2 linked regions of the Methylobacterium currus genome follow. The protein of the gene in region 1 interacts with the protein of each later gene in a pairwise test. Links are inferred from orthologs where the notes say so. Each region holds a gene or a part of one and is shown on either strand. Other genes may lie near its edges.

Region 1 (3,835 bases):
CGATGTCGATGGATGCCAAGGCGATAGGTCCCAAGGCGATGGGTCGTCTCACGCGGCTGGCGCAGCCCGGCCATTTCATGCGCTGGTCCGGGGTTCTGCTGCCCTGGGTGGCGGGCCTCGCCCTCGTGCTGCTGGCGGTCGGCCAGTACCTGACCTGGTTCGTGGCCCCGCCCGACTACCAGCAGGGCGAGACGGTGCGGATCATGTACATCCACGTGCCGGCGGCCTGGATGGCGGTGTTCTTCTACGGCGCCATGACGGTCTCGGCGCTCGGCACCCTGATCTGGCGTCATCCACTGGCCGACGTGGCGCAGCGCGCCGCCGCCCCCATCGGCGCCGCCTTCACCCTGATCTGCCTCGTCACCGGCTCGCTCTGGGGCAAGCCGATGTGGGGCACCTACTGGGTCTGGGACGCGCGCCTGACCTCGATGCTGGTGCTGTTCCTGATCTATTGCGGGCTGCTCGCCCTGTGGCGGACCATCGAGGATCCGAACAGGGCCGCCCGGGCGGTCGCGATCCTGACCCTCGTCGGCGCCGTCAACCTGCCGATCATCAAGTTCTCGGTGAACTGGTGGTCGACCCTGCACCAGCCGGCCTCGATCCTGCGGATGGGCGGGCCGACCATCCATCCGACCATGCTCTATCCCCTGCTGGTGATGATCGCCGCCGCCTCGGTGCTCGGCGTCGCCCTGCATCTCCAGGCGATGCGCACCGAGATCCTGCGCCGGCGCGTGCGCACCCTGACGATCCTGGAGGCCGAGCGGCTCGATGCCGCGCTCCTCGCCCCGCAGGCGGCCTGACCGGCATGGATCTCGGCCCTCACGCCCCCTTCATCCTGGGCGCCTACGGCTTCACCGGCTTGGTGATCCTCGGCCTCGTCGCCCACGCGTTCCTCGACCGGCGGGCGCAGGAGCGGGCGCTCGCCCGGCTCGCGCAGGAACCGCCTCCGCGGGGCCGCCGGTGAGCGACGTCCCCTTGCATCCGGTCGAGGAGACCGAGGAGCCGCCGCGCCGCAGCCGGCTCCTCTTCCTGCTGCCGCTCCTCGCCTTCGCAGGCCTGGCCGGCATCTTCCTCGGCAAGCTGCTCACCACCGGATACGATCCCTCCGCCATCCCCTCGGCCCTGATCGGCCGCCAGGTGCCGGACTTCACCCTGCCGCCGGTCCCCGGCCTGACGGCCGACGGCGCCGCGGTGCCGGGCCTGACGGCCGCCGATTTCAAGGGCAAGGTGACGGTGCTGAACGTCTGGGCCTCGTGGTGCGCACCCTGCCAGGTCGAGCATCCGATGCTGGTGCGGCTCTCCCGCGACGGGGTCAACCTCGTCGGCATCGACTACAAGGACCAGCCCGAGAACGGCCGCCGCTTCCTCGGCCGTCACGGCAATCCGTTCCGCGCGGTGGGGGCCGACGAGGCCGGCCGCGTCGGCATCGATCTCGGGGTCTACGGCGTGCCGGAGACCTTCGTGATCGGACCGGACGGGCGAATTCGCGAAAAACTCGTCGGCATCCTGACGCCGGAGAATTACGACGCCTTCCTGGCGCGGGTGCGGGCGATGCAGTAGGGGGCCCTCGTGCCCCTGTCGCGGATCTCCTTCGGCGAACGCGTCAGTCGTCCGGGATAGGGGCGAGGCTATCGCCTCGCTCCCTATTTCGGCAGCGCGTAGATGTTGACCTCCAGCGCGTCGTCGGACGGGCTCGCGAGCGGGGTCAGGTATTCTTCCACGAAGGCATCCTGGACGAGGATGCCCTTGGCATCGAGATAGGCCGTCACCGTCTCGTAGGTCTGGTCGATGCCCTCGTAGGCGCCCTTGTGGGTGAAGCGCAGGGCCTTGCCGCTCGGCGTCGAGCCGAAGCGCAGGTCGTCCGGGAGGCCGGCGGGACGCGGGTTCGGGGCGGCCTCGACCGGCACCATCACCTCGAACTGGAAGCCGTCATCGTCGGTGCGGGTGAAGACCGAGATCGGCTGGCCGTTGGCCTTGATGCCGGCCCCTGCAAGCGCCGCCTCGACCTTGGCGATCGCGTCCTTCAGGCTCGGCAGCGCCTGATCCCACTTCGCGGTGCCGGACAGGATCGCGGCGGGCTTGGCCGGCAGCGTCACCTCGTCGACGTCGGACGGGTCGCCCGGATTGGCGACGAGGGGCGCGCGCCCGGCGGTCGGGGGCACCGGCGTCGCGGGCGGCAGCGCCTTGTCGGGCGCGGGCGGGGCCGGCGCCTGGTTGGTCCCCTGGCCCGGGCCGGGCGCCGTGGTGGTCGGCAGCGGCGCCGATTGCGCCGGCGACGGGGTGCCGGCCGGGGGCGCGGCCGGCGACGGCGCGGGAGCCGGGGCAGGCTGCTGCGCAAGGACCGGCTGGGCAAAGACCGAGGCCCCGCAGGCCAGGGCCGCGGCGAGGCCGATCGCGATCGTCGGGAAGCGGGTCTTCATCACGGGCGGAGCGCTCCGGGCTCTGGCGCGGGCTGGCAGTGCCGGCCGGCATTGGCGTGGGCCGGCATCGCCGGCCGGATCGAACGCGTCAAGCGCAAAGCCGTTGCGGGCTCATCGCGAGAGCGTGAGGGCGGGGCCTCGTCCCGACGCCCGGTCGGCTCGCCTGCGCGCCGGTTCTGGTCCATACACCGCGCGGCCCCCATCTGCGCCTTGCCCGTCGGAGAATCCTGCCCGTGTCCCCCCTCGCCCATCGCCGCTTCCTGAAGATGAACGGGCTCGGCAACGAGATCGTGGTGCTGGACCTGCGCGGCAGCGACATCCGGGTGCAGCCGGAGGAAGCCCGCGCCATCGCGGCCGATCCGGCCTCGCGCTTCGACCAGATGATGGTGCTGCACGATCCCGTCACCCCGGGCACCGACGCCTTCGTGCGGATCTACAACACCGACGGCTCGGAGGCCGGTGCCTGCGGCAACGGCACGCGCTGCGTCGCCTGGGCGATGCTGGACGATCCGGCCATGGCGCGCCCGACACTGGGCGAGAACCTGATGCTCGAGACGAGGCCCGGGCTCCTCGAGGTCGTGCGGGTGTCGCCCGTGGATTTCACCGTCGACATGGGGGCGCCGCGGCTGCGCTGGGACGAGATCCCGCTCGCCGAGCCGTTTCCCGATACCCGCCGCATCGAGTTGCAGGTCGGGCCGATCGACGATCCGGTGCTGCACTCGCCGGGCGCGGTCAGCATGGGCAACCCGCACGCGGTGTTCTTCGTCGAGCGCGATCCAGACACATACGACCTCGGGCGGATCGGCCCGCTGCTCGAATCGCACCCGATCTTCCCGGACCGGGCCAACATCTCCCTCGCGCAGGTCATCGACCGCACGCATCTCCGCCTGCGGGTCTGGGAGCGCGGCGCCGGGCTGACGCGGGCCTGCGGCACCGCCGCCTGCGCCGCCCTCGTGGCGGCCGCGCGCCTGCGCCTGACCGGCCGCGAGGCCACCGTGACGCTGCCGGGCGGCGACCTGCGCATCGCCTGGGGCGAGGACGACCACGTCCGCATGACCGGCCCGACCGAGTTGGAACACGAGGGCACCTTCGCAGCCTCACTGTTCGAGGCGTCGTCGTGAGCGTCGAGGTCCTGAGCTTCGGCTGCCGCCTCAACGCCGCCGAATCGGAGGCGATGCGCCGTCAGGCGGAACAAGCGGGCCGCACCGACCTCGTCGTCGTCAATACCTGCGCGGTGACGGCGGAGGCCGGGCGTCAGGCCCGCAAGGCGATCCGGGCCGCCGCGCGCGCGAACCCGGCGGCGCGGGTGGTGGTGACCGGCTGCGGCGCGCAGGTCGAGACCGAGGCCTACGCCGCCATGCCGGAGGTGGCCGAGATCCTCGGCAACCGCCGCAAGCTCGATCCGACGGTCTGGA
Region 2 (3,995 bases), 3.9 Mb from region 1 along the record:
GAGGACCTGCTCCACCTCGCGCTTTGAGCCAAAGTAGATCCAGGCGACCGCGCTGAGCCAGATCAGGCCGGTGGCGAGCAGCAGGATGGCGAACAGCCTGGCGCGGAGCGACCTCATGTCAGGGCCCTCATGCGGTAGCCGAGGCCGCGCACCGTTTCGATGGCGTGTCGGCCGATCTTGGCGCGCAGGTTGTGCATGTGAACCTCGACGGCATTGCTCTCGACCTCTTCCTGCCAGCCGTAGAGGCGCTCCTCCAACTCCGCTTTCGAGCGAAGCACGTCAGGTCGTTCCATGAGGGCCGCCAGAACCATAACCTCGCGCCGGGAGACGGCGACCGGCACACCGTCGACGGTGACGGCGAGGCTGCCGGGATCGAGCCGGATGGCGCCGTGTTCCAGGATCGCCGCGGCCCGCCCCGAAGCCCGCCGGACGACGGCGCGGATGCGGGCGGAGAGCTCGTCGAGGTCGAAAGGCTTGCCGAGATAGTCGTCGGCGCCCCCGTCGAGCCCGGCGATCCGGTCGGCCACGGCGTCCCGGGCCGTCAGCAGGACGACCGGCGTCCGGTCGTTCCGGCGGCGAAGCCCCCGCAACACGTCGAGGCCAGAGCCATCGGGCAGCATCAGGTCGAGCACGATGGCCGAGAACGCGCTCGTGGCGAGCGCCGCCTCGGCGTCGGCGCAGGTCGCGACGCAATCGACCGTCGCCCCGGCCAAGCCCAAACCAGCCCGGAGCCCGTCCGACAGGATGGTGTCGTCCTCGACGACGAGGATGCGCATGCGTGTCTCCCTTCACCGCCTCCATCCTCCGGGCCCCGCTTAAGCCTGGCTTAAGCTGCGTTTCCGATCCGCGTCGGGCCGATCCGAGCCCGGACCCCACCTATGCCGAACGTGTTCACCCACCTTGTCCTCGCTGCCCTGCTCTGAACCGGCTCCTCGCTGTGGTCGCCGGGGCAGTGCCGCGAGCCCGGTGCGAGGCCGACGCCCTTCACCGTCGATGTCACCCGTGACCCCGACCTCTCGCTGCGCCTGCGATGGACCATCGCCCCCGGCACCTACCTCTACCGTGACAAGATCGCCGCCTCCGACGGAAGCGGCAGGGAGCTGCCCGTCGGCACCCAGCCCGGCGAGACCAAGGACGACCCCAACTTCGGGCCGACGGAAGTCTATCACGGCGCGACGGAGGCCATCGTTCCAGGTGCGGCTCTCGCGGGGCTGCGCGAGGTGCGCGTCACCTATCAGGGCTGTGCCGAGAAGGGCATCTGCTACCCGCCGATCAGCAAGGTCATCGAGGTCCCCGCGGGAGGTCCACAGGCGACCGCCGAGACGCCGGCCACTGGCGCGCAGACCGAGCCCGAGAGCGGCCTGCTCTCGGGCCAACTCGCGGGCGTCCTGGCGACCTTCCTCGGGCTCGGCCTGCTCCTGGCCTTCACCCCGTGCGTGCTCCCGATGGTCCCGGTGCTGGCCGGCATGCTGGCCCGGTCCGGGGAGCGGCTCTCGGCCGGGCGCGGCTTCGTCCTGTCCGGCACCTACGTGTTCGCGATGGCGCTAGCCTACGGGACGCTTGGCGTGGCGGCGGCATGGTCCGGGCGCAACCTCCAGGTCGCGCTCCAGACTCCCACTGCGCTCGGACTGCTCGCCGCGGCCTTCGCCTCCCTGGCCTTGTCGATGTTCGGCGTGTTCGACCTGGCGCTGCCGTCCGGTGCCGCCGGCCGCCTGTCGCGACTGAGCGTAGGCAGGCTTGGCGCGCTTGGTGGCGCCTCCGTCATGGGGTTCACCTCCGCCCTGATCGTCGGGCCCTGCGTGACGCCGCCGCTCGCCGCGGCACTCCTCTATGTCGCCCAGACCGGAGACGTGGTGCGGGGTGCCGCCGTCCTGTTCGCGCTCGGCCTCGGCATGGGCCTGCCGCTGATCGCGTTCGGGACGTTCGGGGCAGGGATCCTGCCGAAGTCAGGCCCATGGCTCGTCGTCGCCAAGCAGGCCTTCGGGGTGGTCTTCCTCGCGTTGGCCATCACCATGGTCTCGCGCCTCGTGCCGTCCGAGGTCTCCCTCGTGCTTTGGGGCGCGCTGGCGATCGACATCGGCGTGTTCGTCGGGGCGTTCGACGTCGTCACGGCGGGCGCCGCGGGCCGGCTGGGCAAGGGCGCTGGTATCGTTGCCGTAACCTACGGCTGCGCCCTCGTCGTCGGCGCCGCGAGCGGCGGGACCGACCCGCTCCGGCCGCTCGCCGGACTCGGCCGGACGCAGGCAGCCCACGTCGAGGAAGGCCGGACTGTCTCCTTCGTCCCGGCTTTCGAGGCCGCCCTCGCGGCGGCCCGTGCCGCGGGCAAGCCGGTGCTCGTCGAGTTCGCCGCCGACTGGTGCACCGTCTGCAAGACGAACGAACGGACGGTCCTGGCCGATGCCGACGTCCGAGCGAGGCTGAGGGCCGTCTCGGTGATCCGCGCCGACGTCACCCGCGACGACGACGCCACACGCGCCCTGATGCGGCGCTTCGAGGTCGTCGGACCGCCAACCCTCATCCTGATGCGACCCAACGGCGCCGAGGTCCGCGAGGCCCGCACCGAGGGCGAATTCACGGTCGATGACCTGAAGCGTCGTCTCGCCCTCGTCGGCGCCTGAGCCACCCCCTTTCGACAAATTAAGTTTCACGGAGACCACGATGGACCGCAGGACCCTGCTCGCCCTTCTGCCCGCCGCCGCGCTTGCGCCCGCCCTGCTCTCGCTGGCGCCGCCGACCGAGGAAGCCTTCGCCCAGGGCGTCGACCCCAACGCGATCTTCAACGACCCGCAGGCGCCGGTCTCCGGTAACCCGAAGGGCGACCTGACCATCGTCGCGTTCCTCGATTACAACTGCCCCTTCTGCAAGAAGGCCGAGCCCGACCTTCTCCGGCTGGTGAAGACGGACGGGCGCATCCGCCTCGTCCACAAGGACTGGCCGATCCTCGGGGACGCCTCCGTCTACGGCGCCCAGTTCGCCCTCGCGGCGCGCTACCAGGGGCGCTACGAGACCGTCCACGCGGCCCTGATGGGCATTCCGGGCCGCGGCATCACCAAGGAACGGATGCGGGAGGCGGTCGAGGCCTCCGGCGTCGACATGACCCGGCTGGAGCGGGACCGCATGGCACTTGCCGGCGAGATCGCGGGCTTGCTCCAGCGCAATCTCGACCAAGCCGACGCCCTCGGCCTGCAGGGAACCCCGGTCTTCCTAATCGGCCAGCTAAAGGTCGCGGCGGCGCTCGATTTCGACGGTTTCAGGCAGGCGGTCGTCCAGGCCCGCGCGCGAGGACGCTCGTGATGCCGCGGCCCCTCCGCCTTCCGACGGTGATCGCCCTCGCCTCGGCGCTCGGCGCCTGCTCGACCTCGCAGGGGGCGCCGGCCTCCGTCGCGGTGGCCCGGCAGCAGATCGCCCCGGAGGTCTTGCGCCGGTACGCCGCCGTCACGGACGAACCCTTCCCGGTCGAGGCGGTCGACCCGCGTGACCTCAAGGCGCGCAACGTCCGCCAGTTGGTCGACTTCCCGTCGAAGGAGCCGCCCGGCACCCTCGTCGTCGATCCATACAAGCGCTCTCTCTACCCCGTCATGGAGGGCGGCAAGGCGATGCGCTACGCGGTCGGGGTGGGCAAGGCCGGATTCGAGTTCACCGGCGAGGCGACCGTCGCCCGCAAGGCTTCCTGGCCGCGATGGGCGCCGACCCCCGACATGCTCCGGCGTGATCCGGAGCGGAACGGGCGCTGGGCCGGCGGCATGCCGGGCGGCGACAGGAACCCGCTCGGGGCCCGGGCGCTCTACCTGTTCAAGGACGGCAAGGACACGCTGTACCGCATCCACGGCACGACGGAGCCCTGGAGCATTGGCGAGGCGGTGTCCTCGGGATGCATCCGCATGCTGAACCAGGACGTGATCGACCTGCACCGGCGCGTCCCCACCGGCACGAAGGTGGTGGTGCTCGGGTCCCGGGGCACCGTCCACGCCGCACGGCCAACAGCGCCGGAGCCG

What was found. Proteins that work in one complex are often made in the same cells at the same time.
Region 2: the proteins of DA075_RS10575 (region 1) and dsbD interact in binary tests that used the Escherichia coli proteins (3 or more experiments, as listed by UniProt). The link is inferred for Methylobacterium currus from one-to-one orthologs.

The regions. Positions count from the first base shown.
Region 1 is NZ_CP028843.1:2,204,570-2,208,404, forward strand. The notes cover bases 1-2,760. They hold DA075_RS10575 (DsbE family thiol:disulfide interchange protein), read left to right. Parts: upstream 1-960; coding sequence 961-1,560; downstream 1,561-2,760. Other genes in these bases: DA075_RS10565 (heme ABC transporter permease), read left to right, coding at 39-800; ccmD (heme exporter protein CcmD), read left to right, coding at 806-964; DA075_RS10580 (GyrI-like domain-containing protein), read right to left, coding at 1,644-2,420; dapF (diaminopimelate epimerase), read left to right, coding at 2,654-2,760. Outside these bases: more of dapF, read left to right, coding at 2,761-3,541; tRNA (N(6)-L-threonylcarbamoyladenosine(37)-C(2))-methylthiotransferase MtaB, read left to right, coding at 3,538-3,835. UniProt on the Escherichia coli protein: Involved in disulfide bond formation. Catalyzes a late, reductive step in the assembly of periplasmic c-type cytochromes, probably the reduction of disulfide bonds of the apocytochrome c to allow covalent linkage with the heme.
Region 2 is NZ_CP028843.1:6,086,194-6,090,188, forward strand. The notes cover bases 357-3,276. They hold dsbD (protein-disulfide reductase DsbD), read left to right. Parts: upstream 357-935; coding sequence 936-2,618; downstream 2,619-3,276. Other genes in these bases: DA075_RS27960 (response regulator), read right to left, coding at 357-776; DA075_RS27970 (DsbA family protein), read left to right, coding at 2,659-3,276. Also shown: more of DA075_RS27960, read right to left, coding at 114-356; more of DA075_RS27970, read left to right, coding at 3,277-3,294; DA075_RS27975 (L,D-transpeptidase), read left to right, coding at 3,294-3,995. UniProt on the Escherichia coli protein: Required to facilitate the formation of correct disulfide bonds in some periplasmic proteins and for the assembly of the periplasmic c-type cytochromes.